3 regions of the Devosia sp. 2618 genome follow, and region 3 is predicted to be linked to each of the others. Evidence: riboswitches for the same ligand, from Rfam matches in the RefSeq annotation. Region 3 holds a riboswitch; each other region holds the start of a gene.
What was found. A riboswitch is a leader RNA that binds a small molecule or an ion and turns the genes downstream of it on or off. The one in region 3 is predicted to bind cobalamin.

Region 1: linked by a shared signal. The riboswitch ahead of metE (5-methyltetrahydropteroyltriglutamate--homocysteine S-methyltransferase) and the one ahead of ABIE28_RS05840 ((2Fe-2S) ferredoxin domain-containing protein) in region 3 are both predicted to bind cobalamin.
Region 2: linked by a shared signal. The riboswitch ahead of ABIE28_RS13015 (CbtB domain-containing protein) and the one ahead of ABIE28_RS05840 ((2Fe-2S) ferredoxin domain-containing protein) in region 3 are both predicted to bind cobalamin.

The regions. Positions count from the first base shown of each region.
Region 1 is NZ_JBEPOO010000001.1:2,464,114-2,468,361, forward strand. It holds gene ABIE28_RS12390 (ribonucleoside-diphosphate reductase subunit alpha) at 1-426, opposite strand, end outside; cobalamin riboswitch at 539-693, opposite strand; cobalamin riboswitch at 808-995, shown strand; gene metE (5-methyltetrahydropteroyltriglutamate--homocysteine S-methyltransferase) at 1,188-3,443, shown strand; gene ABIE28_RS12400 (spermidine synthase) at 3,488-4,165, opposite strand; gene ABIE28_RS12405 (biotin transporter BioY) at 4,231-4,248, opposite strand, start outside.
Region 2 is NZ_JBEPOO010000001.1:2,588,703-2,592,950, reverse strand. It holds gene ABIE28_RS13025 (DUF2164 domain-containing protein) at 1-24, opposite strand, end outside; gene ABIE28_RS13020 (hypothetical protein) at 171-866, shown strand; cobalamin riboswitch at 902-1,148, shown strand; gene ABIE28_RS13015 (CbtB domain-containing protein) at 1,185-1,370, shown strand; gene ABIE28_RS13010 (CbtA family protein) at 1,473-2,216, shown strand; gene cobW (cobalamin biosynthesis protein CobW) at 2,213-3,271, shown strand; gene ABIE28_RS13000 (alkylphosphonate utilization protein) at 3,470-3,688, shown strand; gene ABIE28_RS12995 (hypothetical protein) at 3,688-4,134, shown strand; gene ABIE28_RS12990 (cobaltochelatase subunit CobN) at 4,134-4,248, shown strand, end outside.
Region 3 is NZ_JBEPOO010000001.1:1,165,270-1,169,517, forward strand. It holds gene ABIE28_RS05835 (ABC transporter substrate-binding protein) at 1-569, opposite strand, end outside; gene ABIE28_RS05840 ((2Fe-2S) ferredoxin domain-containing protein) at 566-1,354, opposite strand; cobalamin riboswitch at 1,553-1,760, opposite strand; gene ABIE28_RS05845 (DUF1349 domain-containing protein) at 1,884-2,450, opposite strand; tRNA gene ABIE28_RS05850 (tRNA-Tyr) at 2,643-2,727, opposite strand; tRNA gene ABIE28_RS05855 (tRNA-Gly) at 2,993-3,066, shown strand; gene ABIE28_RS05860 (HupE/UreJ family protein) at 3,136-3,723, opposite strand; gene ABIE28_RS05865 (MAPEG family protein) at 3,854-4,248, shown strand, end outside.

The DNA.
Region 1 (4,248 bases), 1.3 Mb from region 3:
GCTGGTTTCGACGGGCTTGGTGGCAGCAGCGCGAGCGCGGGCATGTTCTTCGCGATAGAGCACATAGGAGCGCGCAACCTTCTGGTGCTCGCCGCGCATCAGCGCCAGCTCGACCTGGTCCTGCACGTCTTCGATGTGAAAAACGCGGCCATCCTTGGCGCGGCGGGTCAAAGCGGTCACGACTTCGGTGGTCAGCTGTTCGACGATCTCGTGCACGCGGCGCGATGCGGCGGCCTTGTTGCCTTCCACGGCCAGAAACGCCTTGGTCAGCGCCACGCCGATCTTGGAAGAGTCAAAGGGGACGCTGCGGCCATTGCGCTTGATCAGCGAGAAGCCGGGCTCGGCGGCGACACGGCGGTCGTCGGCGTCGTGATAGGCGGGTGCGACACCATCGTCGGCACGGCTTGCAATATCGAGTTCAGTCATTGGACCCCAGGACCCCGTAGGTGGATGGCGGGGTACAGAAGGGGCGCGCGCGAGGACGTGACCAAGCGGCCAAGCCTGTGCTTCGCGACCAAATGGGACACCCCGCCCGTGGACGAATAAACCTGTCGTGGCAGGTATCTGGCTGGCGTGCTGAAGCACGCTTTCACAGTTGCGGGGGCAGCGCTGGACTGGAGGATGAACCCCGCACCAGCTTCCCTATTATCACCCGTCCTTGCGACCCGGATGACCACGACACACTAGATGTAGTGGTCCTATTCTAGATTCGCGTCAATGCCTTGCTGAGCAATTTTCCAGTCCATGTGGACAGCGGGGATATAACGATATCTTTATATCCCAATTGACAGCCGTCGCTTTGCCGTGCATCTTCAGCCTGCCCATGGTCCTCGCAAGAGGATAACAGGGAATCCGGTGCGGCTCATGCCTAGTCCGGAGCTGCCCCCGCAACTGTAGGCGGTGACGGATATCCACATGCCACTGGTGCAAACCGGGAAGGCGGATGTTCGGCCAATCCCGCGAGCCAGGAGACCTACCTTGGGATTGAACACTCCAATCACGCCGGTCGGGTGGACTGGTCGAGGACATGCCATGACGATTTTCTTGCCGCCGATTGCAGCCACAAGCCCAAGGCGAATGCGTCACTTCTGACGCCTGTTCAGCCCGCTTTTCCGCTTTTTCCGCGACCCGGCCATGGCGACCGTTCCGGTCTGCCGGTGGGCGCACCATTTTGCATCGGCACCATCATGACCAGATCCGCCAATCTCGGCTTTCCGCGCATCGGCGCACATCGCGAACTCAAAAAGGCCCTCGAATCCTACTGGAAGGGCGAAACCGACGCCGTGGCGCTTGAGGCCACCGCCGCCCAGTTGCGCGCCCGCCACTGGCAGCTGCAGCATCAGGCCGGGATCGACATCATCCCTTCCAATGATTTCTCGTTCTACGACCACATGCTCGACATGACCGCAGCGCTCGGCGCCATCCCGCCGCGCTTTGCCGGTATAGACAATCCACTGGCGCTCTATTTCGCCATGGCGCGCGGTACCAAGGATGCGCCGGCGATGGAAATGACCAAGTGGTTCGACACCAACTACCACTACATCGTGCCCGAATTTCACGCCGGTCAGCGCTTTGTGCTGTCGACCCGCAAGGCGCTGGATCAGTACAGCGAAGCCAAGGCGCTCGGCATCGAGACCCGCCCGGTCATCGTCGGCCCCGTCACGTGGCTGAGCCTGGGCAAAACCAAGGATGAAGGGCTCGATCCGCTGTCCCTGCTCGACGCAGTCCTGCCCGCCTATGTCGACCTGCTCGCCGCACTCAAGGCCGAGGGCACCCAATGGGTGCAGATCGACGAGCCAATCCTAGTGCTCGATCTCAGCCCTGCCCAGCGCGACGCCCTGAGCCGTGCCTACGCGGCGCTCGCGCCCGTCGCGCCCAAGATTATGCTCGCGACTTACTTCGGCGCCCTGCTCGACAATACCGAGCTGGCCGCCACCCTGCCTGTCGCCGGCCTGCATATCGACCTCGTCCGCGCCCCCGAACAATTGCCTGTGGTGCTCAAGGCTCTACCTGCCGACAAGGTCCTGTCGGTTGGCGTGATCGATGGCCGCAATATCTGGCGCGCCGATCTCGATGCTGCCTTTGCCTTGGTATCGAAAGCCTGGGATGCGGTGGGGCCGGATCGGCTGGAAATTGCGCCATCCTGTTCGCTGCTGCACACCCCGGTCGATCTCGACGGCGAGACCGAACTGGATGCTGAGCTGCTGTCCTGGCTTGCCTTTGCCAAGCAGAAGCTGGCCGAAGTCTCAGCCCTCAGTCTTGCCATGCAAAAGGGCAAGGGCGCGGCCAAGGCGGCGTTCGATGCAAGCGCCGCCGCCATTGCCGCCCACCGCAATTCGCCCCGCATTCATCAGCCAGCGGTCAAGGCTCGCGCCGCCGAGGCCATCGATCTGGCGCGACAGTCTCCGTTCCCCAGCCGGCGCCAACAGCAGCGCTCGCGCTACAACCTGCCCGCCTTCCCGACCACGACCATCGGCTCCTTCCCCCAGACCGCCGAGGTGCGCGAACAGCGTTCGGCCTTCAAGAAGGGCCGGATCGACGAAGCGACCTATAACGCCTTCCTCGAAGCTGAGACCGAACGCGCCGTGCGCATTCAGGAACGGCTCGATATCGACGTGCTGGTGCATGGCGAGTTCGAGCGCAATGACATGGTGGAGTATTTCGGCGAACAGCTCGATGGCTTTGCCTTTACCAAAAATGGCTGGGTGCAGTCCTATGGCTCGCGCTGCGTCAAGCCACCGGTCATCTATGGTGATGTGAGCCGTCCTGCCCCGATGACCGTGCGCTGGTCGGCCTATGCCGCCTCGCTCACCGACCGACCAATGAAGGGCATGCTGACCGGTCCGGTGACCATTCTGCAATGGAGCTTTGTACGCGTCGACCAGTCGCGCTCGGAAACCTGCCGCCAGATCGCCTTGGCCATACGCGACGAGGTGATCGATCTCGAAGCGGCCGGCATCGGCATGATCCAGATCGATGAGCCCGCTCTGCGCGAAGGCCTGCCGCTGCGCAACGCCGATTGGGTCATCTATCTGCGCTGGGCCGTCGACTGCTTCCGGGCGTCGGCCTCAGGGGTCGGCGATGCGACGCAGATCCACACTCATATGTGCTATGCCGAGTTCAACGACATCATGCCCGCCATCGCCGAAATGGATGCGGACGTGATCTCCATCGAGACCTCGCGGTCCGACATGGAACTGCTGCATGCCTTCCGCGACTTCAAATATCCCAACGAGATCGGCCCCGGCGTCTGGGACATCCACTCGCCCCGCGTCCCCAGCCAAGGCGACATGGAGGCCCTGATGCGCAAAGCCGCCGAAGGCATCCCTGCCGATCAGCTTTGGGTCAATCCGGATTGTGGTCTAAAAACCCGCGGCTGGCCGGAAGTCGAAGCGTCGCTGACCAATCTGGTGGCCACTGCGAAGGCCTTGCGCGCATCGTAGGCCAAATGCCCCCGGACTTCGGTTCGGGGGCGTTCCCTACCACTTTAAGCCTTGCGCGCCAGCCAGATATGGTGCCGCTCGCCACCGCTTTTGCCACGCGCCCGCACCGGCACTTCTTCCACCGCAAAACCCGCCGTCACCAACCGCTTGGTGAACGGCGCGCTGGTATGGGACGACCATACCGCCAGCACACCGCCATCGCGCAGTGCCCGCAGCGTGCGGCGCAGGCCGGACACCGTATAGAGCTTGTCGTTGGAATCGCGTGTCAGCCCCTCAGGGCCGTTATCAACATCGAGCAGGATGGCGTCGAACAGCTTTTCGCCATTCAGCACGGCGCCCACATCGGCCTCGCGAATCGTCACCCGTGGGTCGGAGAGGCTTTCGCCGAACACTTCGGCCATCGGGCCACGCGCCCAGGCCACGACCGCCGGTACCAGTTCGGCCACGGTAATCTTCGCATCGGCCGGCAACAGGGCCTGTGCCGCGCGCAGGGTAAAGCCCATGCCGAGCCCGCCGATCAGCATATGCGGCTTGGGCTGCTTGCTGATCCGCTCCCAGGAGAGGCTGGCCAGCGCTTCCTCGGAGCCGCTCATGCGGCTGTTCATCAGCGAGGTTGCCCCCGCCATGATGGAAAACTCGGTGCCGCGCCGCATCAGGCGCAGGTCGGCTTCGCCACCGGGCACGCTGACGGTATCGAGGAGTGTCCAGGGTTTGACCGGCATGAATGTCTCGCAAAAAACAGAAAGCCGGCCTGTTGGGCCGGCTTTCATCAAGAGGTTAGAAGCGTTCAGCGCTTGCCGAACAG
Region 2 (4,248 bases), 1.4 Mb from region 3:
GCGGTCAAACTTGATGGGTTTCATCCTGGGGTCCTCTGCTCTTGAGCGTGCTCTCTGCCTAGTGCGAGTCGCATCCACCCGCCGCGCGCAAATCTGCTTCAGCCCACCAACGAGGCGCTTGACCAAAACCGGTTCTTCCTACCGAGCCCGATTGCGGCAACGACCATTTGATGGCAGATTTCGCCGCCGTCGGCCATTGGCGCCAGGTCGATGGCGTCGGCGATGTAGCGCCCGCCTCAAGGAGTTCGGCCATGTTGCTGCGTATGTCTGCCATTGTCGTCTGTGCTGCCCTTGCATCCCCGGCCTTTGCCCAGGACCCATCGACCTTTGCCTGCGATGGCGTGTTTGGCCGCGATAGTTCCGAAGCGCTGCTGATCAAGACCTATGGCAAGGAAAACGTCGTCACCGGCAATGTCGATGGCCCTGAGGGCACCACCATTCTCGCCACTACCGTCTTCCCCAATGATCCGCAAAAGACCATGGAATTTGGCTGGTGGGACGAAACCAATCTGACCGACCTGAGCTACGCTGATCTGTCGCCGTCCATGGAAGGACCGCAGGGCGTGCGCGTCGGCATGAGCGTCGAGGATGTGGTTGCCATCAACCAGGCGCCCTTCACCATTGGCGGCTTCTGGTGGGATTATGGCGGCTACGCCAGTATCGAAGACGGCACGCTCGCCCACGTCGAGGGCAATTGCTACATTTCGCTGCGCTTCGCCCCCACCAATGAAGACACCGATGATCTCGATGTGAACCCTGTATCCGGGGAAGTCTCCATCCCCACCAGCGAGCCGCTGCTCAAGGATCTGGCCGTTCAGGTCCAGGTGCTCAGCATCAGCTATGAAGGCCCCGAAGGCGACGAGTAACCGCAGGGCGGATTGACCGCCCTCAAGGGGCGGCGTACATGTCAAACTGTATTGGTTCCCCGCGTCCGTAGCGGCAAGGGGATACCCGGACCGACGATTTTTCGTTGGGAAGGAAAGGGAACACGGTGAGGCGTACCCATTAGGGACCAACTCCGTGGCTGCCCCCGCAACTGTATGCGGTGCGCGCTCTCACTATGCCACTGGTGGCCGAAAGGCTGCTGGGAAGGCGAGGGCGCTGTCTCCACCGCAAGCCAGGAGACCTGCCAATACAAACGCCGGGCGTAAAGCCCATCTGTTCCGCGCACGGAGGGTGCTGCTATGAATGCAACGACTAAAGCGACGACTGCCACTCAGTCACTCTCGATTTCCCAACGCGTTGTTGCCGGTTCGCTGGCGCTGCTGCTCGGTCTGACCCTGCTGGTCGGCACTGGCTTTGCTGGCGATTTCCGCCTGCATAATGGCGCACACGACACCCGTCATGCCATGGGCTTTCCCTGCCACTAAGGCAGGGTCCGGAGCGCTTCCAGCAAAAGTGGGAACCGGTTTGCTCCTCGGACTTGATCCGAGGATCGGAAGCGCGACCACCAGGAAATCGAGAGAAACATCATGATCCGCAATCTGTTTGCCGCTGCGCTTATCGCAGCGCTATCGGCTGGCCTTTTGACCGCCGTCATCCAGCATTTCCGCGTCACGCCCCTCATTCTCCACGCCGAAACCTTTGAAGGTGAAGGCGGCGGTCATAGCCACGGCGAAGAAGCCGTCGCGCAGGACCACACCCACGACGCCATCGCCACCCTTGAGGAAGAGCCCGAAGAATGGGCCCCCGCCGATGGCTTTGAGCGCACCGCTTATACCACGCTCGCCACCGTCCTCGCCGCCGCCGGCTTCGCGCTGGTCATCGGCGCCGTCTCGATGTTCGCTAATATTCCGATCACCTTCGCCAACGGCTACCTCTGGGGCATTGCCGGCTTCCTCGCCTTCTCGCTGGCCCCGGCCTATGGCCTCGCGCCCGAATTGCCGGGCATGCCGGCCGCCGAAGTCTTCCCGCGCCAGCTCTGGTGGGTCGGTACGGCGCTCGCCACGGGTGGCGCCATCCTGCTGCTCGCCAAAACCCGCGCCGGCTGGGCCTTTGCGGTTGCTGCAGCACTGGTCATTGCGCCCCACATCATCGGCGCACCGATCGGCCCCGATGAGCCAAGCGCCGTGCCAGCCCATCTCGCCACCGAATTTGCCGCCATCACCCTGGGCACGTCCGCCGTGTTCTGGCTGGTGCTCGGCACTCTGTTCGGCAAACTGAACGACGTGTTCGCGCGCAATCGCGTCACCGCAACGGCCGGAGTGCCCGCATGACCGCCAAGATCCCAACCACCGTCATCACCGGCTTTCTCGGCGCCGGTAAAACCACCCTCGTGCGCCATCTTCTGGCGCACGCCCCCAAGGGCAAGCGCATCGCGCTGATCATCAACGAGTTTGGTGATCTGGGCGTCGACAAGGACATTCTCGCCGGTTGCGGCGACGAAACCTGCCGCGAAGAGGATATGGTCGAGCTGTCCAATGGCTGCATTTGCTGCACCGTGGCCGATGAGTTCATCCCCACCATGCAGGCGCTGCTCGCCCGCCCGGACAAGTTCGATCACATCGTTATCGAAACTTCGGGCCTTGCTTTGCCACAGCCACTGATCCGCGCCTTCAACTGGCCAGAGATCAAGGCCCAGGTCACCATCGACGGCATCGTGACGGTGGCTGATGCCGCAGCCCTCGCCGAAGGCCGTTTCGCCTCTGACGAAGCCGCCGTCGATGCGCAGCGCCGCCAGGACGAAATGCTCGATCACGAAACCCCGCTGGGTGAACTGTTCGAAGATCAGCTTTCGGTCGCCGATCTGGTCATCATCAACAAGGCCGATCTGGTCGACGCGGCCACGCTCGCCAAGGTTGAAGCCAATATCCGCGCCGAACTGCGCCCCGGGGTCGGCGTCATCCATGCCCGTAACGGTCACGTCGATATCGCCGCGCTCCTCGGCATGGGCATGTCCTCCGAAGACGACATCGCCAACCGCCCCAGCCATCATGAGCTGGAACATGGCGGCGAAACCCACGAGCACGACGATTTCGACAGCTTCTCGGTCCGCCTGCCATCCATCGGCAGCAAGGACGAGCTGCTCGCAGTCATCGAAGCGACGATCCGCGATCATGACGTGCTGCGCCTCAAGGGCTTCGCCGCCGTTCCCGGCGCCGCCGCCCGCCTCGCCATCCAGGCCGTCGGCCCCCGCGTCACCGCCTATTTCGACCGCCCCTGGAAAGACGGCGAAAAGCGCGAAACGGCCCTCGTCGTCATCGGCGAAAGCCCGCTCGACCACGCCGCCATCACCGCCAGCCTGCAACGCGCCGTAGCCGTCGCCGCCTAAGCGGCTGGTGAGCGGCTAAAAGTTCGAACTGACTGACCCTGGTAGGGTTGGCCCCGATCTGTCCCTCCCCCTCATCAGGGGGACTTCGAACCGCCCGAAGGCAAAATCACGCCAGTGGCGTGATTTTAGGTGAGAAGGCCATGAGACCTGTGGTCGAATGGCAGGTGGGGGCATCCCCCTAACGAAAGAGCACTCGCCATGACCGAGATCACCAAGGATTCCAACGGCACCCAACTCAACGATGGCGATGCCGTGACCCTGATCAAGGACCTCAAGGTCAAGGGCACCTCGGTCACCCTCAAGCGCGGCACGCTGATCAAAAACATCCGCCTCACCGGCGACACCGCCGAAATCGAATGCAACGCCGAAAAGGTAAAGGGACTGGTCCTGCGCACCGAGTTCCTCAAGAGAGCCTGATGGCTGAAGTCGACACTACGCCGTATCCTTCGGAACAGCCCAACCCTCTTGGGAACTGGATCGTCATCGCGTTGCTATGGCCCTTGGTCAGCCTAATAGTGCTGGTTCTGACAATGAGGGTGGTTGCGCCTGGTAGCGTAGTCGACGTACTTTGGGACCATCCAGATTTTGCCGCCGGCATCCTGGCCATTGGATGGGTATTTGGTCTCTTGCCTGCCGCGCTGTCCGGCATAAGCCTCTACGCCATGTCCCCTCGCTTGCCCTCGCGTGGGTTGCGCGCATTGGCATGTGTCGCAATCGGCGCAACAATGAACATAGTCAGCAGCATCCCCGGCATCATCCTTCTAACGAGTGGAGGGCAGTTCGGTTGGGGCTTCGCATTTGCTGTCTCATTCTCCGGCGCCGTGGCTCTGCTGGTGACCGGCGTCCGCTGGAGCGTCCGCTGATGCATCTTCTCTCCGCCCAGGCAGGTGCCATCCAGCAGGAAGGCGAGGCTATCGACCTCGCCCAGCGCCCCGGCGCGCTGATTTTTGCCAGCTCCGCCGATAGCGAACTGGCCA
Region 3 (4,248 bases):
AGACTGGTGACGGTGTAGGGGCCGGTATAAATGCCGGCATTGGTCAGCTTGGTCCAGTCGTCGCCAACGGCGTCGGCGGCCTCGGCGTCATAGATCAGGAAGATAGCTTCGTTGGACAGAATGCCGGGCAGTTCCGGCCATGGCGCGACCGTCGAAATGGTAATTTCCATGTTACCGGTTTTGACGAAGGTTGTGCCTTCGGGAACGGCACCTGTGGCGGAGTCCGATACGGCCATCTGGCGCTTGATGACGGCGAGAACGGCGTCGGCATCGAGCACCTTGCCATTCTGGAAAGTGATCCCATCGCGCACGGTAGCGACCCAGGTCAGCGCGTCCTTGTTTTCCAGGCTTTCCAGCAGCCAAGGCTGGTTGGTGCCGTCGGGATAAAACTTCATCAGCAGTTCGGCAACGCCAAATTCCTGCATCCAGAAGCCATCGACGGCCGGGTTCATCGTGCCGATGTCAAACGAGGTGACGATGCGTAACGGCGCTGGATCAGACTGCGCGGTGGCAGCCGAGACCGCTAAGGCGCTGGCCAGCAGGGCGAGTGTGAGACGCTTGAAAATCATGAATTGTCCTTGGTGGAAAGGGCAGGTTGGCGTGCGGCCTTGGCCGTATGAATGAGGAGGTCGTGGGCGGTCTGGCCCTGGACCAGAACTTCCGAAACGAAGCGGGCGAGGGCTGTTTTGTCGGCCAGGCGATACCATTCGCCCTTGGGATAAAGGGCGACCATCGGGCCTTGATTGCAGGGGAACAGGCAGCCGGTGCGGGCGGTGAGGCATTGAGAGGCAATGCCCTGTCTGTTGGTCTCGTCCTTGAGGGCATGCAGGAGCGAGGCAGCGTCGCGGTAGTGGCAGCGCGGGCCGGTGCAGACCAGCAGGTGGTGTCGAAAATCGGGTGGGTTCTGCCAGCCAGGTTTGCCCAGCGATGGTTTTGCCTTGGCGACGGGCGTGGCGTTGTCGGCGTTTTCAAGCGCCGTCGTCACGAAATGACTGAGCAGTGCCGGGTCATCGCTGGCTTCGCTGCCAACGGACAAGGTGACATCGTCGTTGCCGGGCAGAAGGCTCCAAGTGGCGAGCGCGCCAGGGAGCCAGGCGATCAGGCTTTCGGGGAAAGGCAGGCCAATCGGCTGGACGAGAATGGACGTATGCCCCTCATCGCGCAGGGCGTCGAGGGCCTGCGGCAGGTTCTGGTCGGTGCCTTCGAGGCGAACGAGACGGCTGGGCAGGGCGGTGGCTGCGGCAAGTCCGTTCGCCACCGTCGCAAAACGGCGAGCACTCAGATTGGCCAGCGAGATGACAAAGAGAATGGCGTCAGGCTGCATGACACGCCCCAATGCAGGACGCATGATCATGTGGATACGCCATTGGGTGGTGCCCAATGTTCATAATCAAAACTCCGCTCAAGCCGGTTAGGATCGGCTTTGGCGGGCGGGGTGTGCGCGCGCCGATAACCCCGTTGTCGGAACGGACAGGTTAGGCGCAAATGGCAGATAGGATGCTGGCGTGGCCGCAGTCATGACGTGTCCCCTGCCAGAACACCTCGTCTGGCTGCTTGGTATTGTGCTTGGGCAGGTCTCCTGGCTCACGGCTCTGATGCGGTTGCAGCCTTCCCAATCCTAAAAGGACCAGTGGCGATAGCAATCGCTTGCCGCTTACAGTTGCGAGGGCAGCCTCGGTTTTGGCCCCTGATGGGTAATCCGCACCGTGTTCCCTTTTAATCCGCGCGTCATGGCGGAACCGAAAGCTCGCGCAAGTTGGGGTGATTCTGGATGGGGATCAAGGCGCAGGTGTCGGCGTTGTGTCGCGGGGGCGCGTTGCGCCAACACTCTTGCTGCGTTTGCTGGTAAGACAGTGGCTAAGCTGGAGTTGGTGGCAGAAAACCTAGTCGTCATGCAGCCGCTTTTCGATTGGCTCGCCGATCCGGAAATTGTTGAACTGCACGTCTAGGCCAGCGCGGGTTGGGGAGCAGCACATCATGCCGGCTTGGACGACTTGGGGCATCGCCAGGTATGCGAGGCGGGCCATGCGCCATTGGCCGGTTTCGGCCTGTAATTGGACGCGCAGGGCTGTGCCGTGCCGCGTGACGCGGATGTTCAGGCCGTCGCGGAATGCGTTGGGCAGGGAGAGCATCGACCAATCGGATTGGTCATCGCGCGTTACCACGGTGCTGAAATGGAGCTCACCATCGGTATATTCGATGCCGGCCTTGATCCAGTTCTTGCCGTCGACGCGGACCATCAGGCCGGCCTGATCATAGAGTGCCGTGTAGTCGGCCTTGAATGTGACTGACATGGTGAAATCGCCGGACACTTCATCGTGGTAGAAGTGACCGTTGTCGTGCAGGAAATCGTAGAACGTGTTGTTCCAGAAATCCGTCTCCAGCGCGGTCCGAACAGCTAGCCCCTCACCATTTTCGGTCCAGTGAAGCGGCTCGTTGATCCAGCGCATAGTGGTTCTCCGTCAGTGCTGGAGACTACCCTATGGTCACGTTGGCAGTTTGGCTAGATTGCGCTAGGCCCTGCGTCGTCGATCGGACCATAGAAACGGACGTAGCGGAAGCGCCCACGAATGAGCCTGTCTAACTATGTCTTTGGGGGAGGCCCGGATGCTTTGGCCGCTGGGCCTGTCCGGAAAGGGCGATGGTGGAGGGGACTGGATTCGAACCAGTGTACGCTAAGCGGTCAGATTTACAGTCTGATGGATTTAACCACTCTCCCACCCCTCCACAACAACGTCGCTTGGGTAGGAAAACGAAGCGCTAGGCGTTTCGTTCGGGCGGTTTATGGTGGTCTGATGACAGAGTGTCAACACCCCTTTGGCAATGCTCCCAAAAAAACTGCTGGCCAATGACGTTAAGGCCAATTGCCGCCGTCGCGCCGCAGGGGCTTTTGGCTGCGTCATGCGCGCTAAAGTCTCGTTGATGACGGCGGGAAGGGGTTGCCAGTGTTGGTTGTGCCGCGCTATTGGCTAACACGTCGGTCATCGACCGGGCGGGTATAGCTCAGTGGTAGAGCAGCAGCCTTCCAAGCTGAATATGCGGGTTCGATTCCCGCTACCCGCTCCAAAAAACCACCAATTTCATCGAAGACGGTATCGGCGGAGATTGCTCTCCACCGAGGTTTTGCGTTGTCGGCTACAGCCAGCCGGCCAGCACACCGATGCCGCCAATGGCAAATACACCGCCGGCGAACTGGGCAGCGTATTTACCGTACTTGCCGATAAGGCGCGCGATTGCCGCTGTGCTGGCAATGCCTGAGAGATGGAGCAGGGCGGTTGCAACCGCGAAGCCGGCCGCGTAGGTCAGCCCGCTTGCGTCTGTCGGCATTTCAGCGCCATGGGCGTGTCCGTGGAACACTGCAAACAGGCCAACAAGCGTCATCGCGGCGGCAACAGGCATCGCCCGTCCAAGGGCGGCGGCGGCGCCGATCACTACGCTTGAGAGGGCAATGCCAAGTTCGACATAGGGGAGGTCGACCTGGGTCACGCCCAGCGCGAAGCCGGCGACCATCATGGTCACAAAGCTCAGCGGCACCAGCCACAGGGCGCGGCCACCCAGCACGAAGGCGAAAACGCCGCCAGCGACCATTGCCAGGACGTGATCGATTCCGCCGATGGGGTGTTCAAAGCCGTGAAAAAAACCGGCTGTGTCGCCGACGCCAGTGTGGGCGAAGCTGATTGTGGGGAAGAGGACCAGAATGGCCAAGGCCAGAAAAAGACGCATCATTATCCTTCCGGGGTCTTGTGCCCCTGAGTGATCGCAATCGGCGCCCGCCGGAACTTCCATATACTCGCATGCCATTTAATGGCTGCGCGCGGCGTGGTTGTAAATGGTGATCCATATGGCGCCGGTTATGCGTTATAGCTTTGCCACCGCAGCGTTGCGGGTTTGGGGTAAGGCGATCGTGCTGCTTGTTATTTTTCTCGTGCTTTTGCTGCTGCTGGTTCAGGTCTTTTTGCCCGGCCGCTATCTGACGGAACAGGTTGGCAATGCCGCCCAGATGGGACCGCGCGACGACCTGCCGGAACCGAGTCGCAATCTGGCGCGCGCCCGCCGCGCCCTTGGCAATCTGCAGGAAACGCTGCCGATTTTTCTGACGCTGGCCGTGCTGTCGATCGTGTTGGGCGAGCAGAGTTGGCTGGCGCTGATCGGCGCCTGGCTTTATCTGGTCGCCCGCGTCTCGCATGTAATTTGCTACATGAAGGGGCTTTCGCCATGGCGTTCGGTGTCTTTTATGGCCGGATTGCT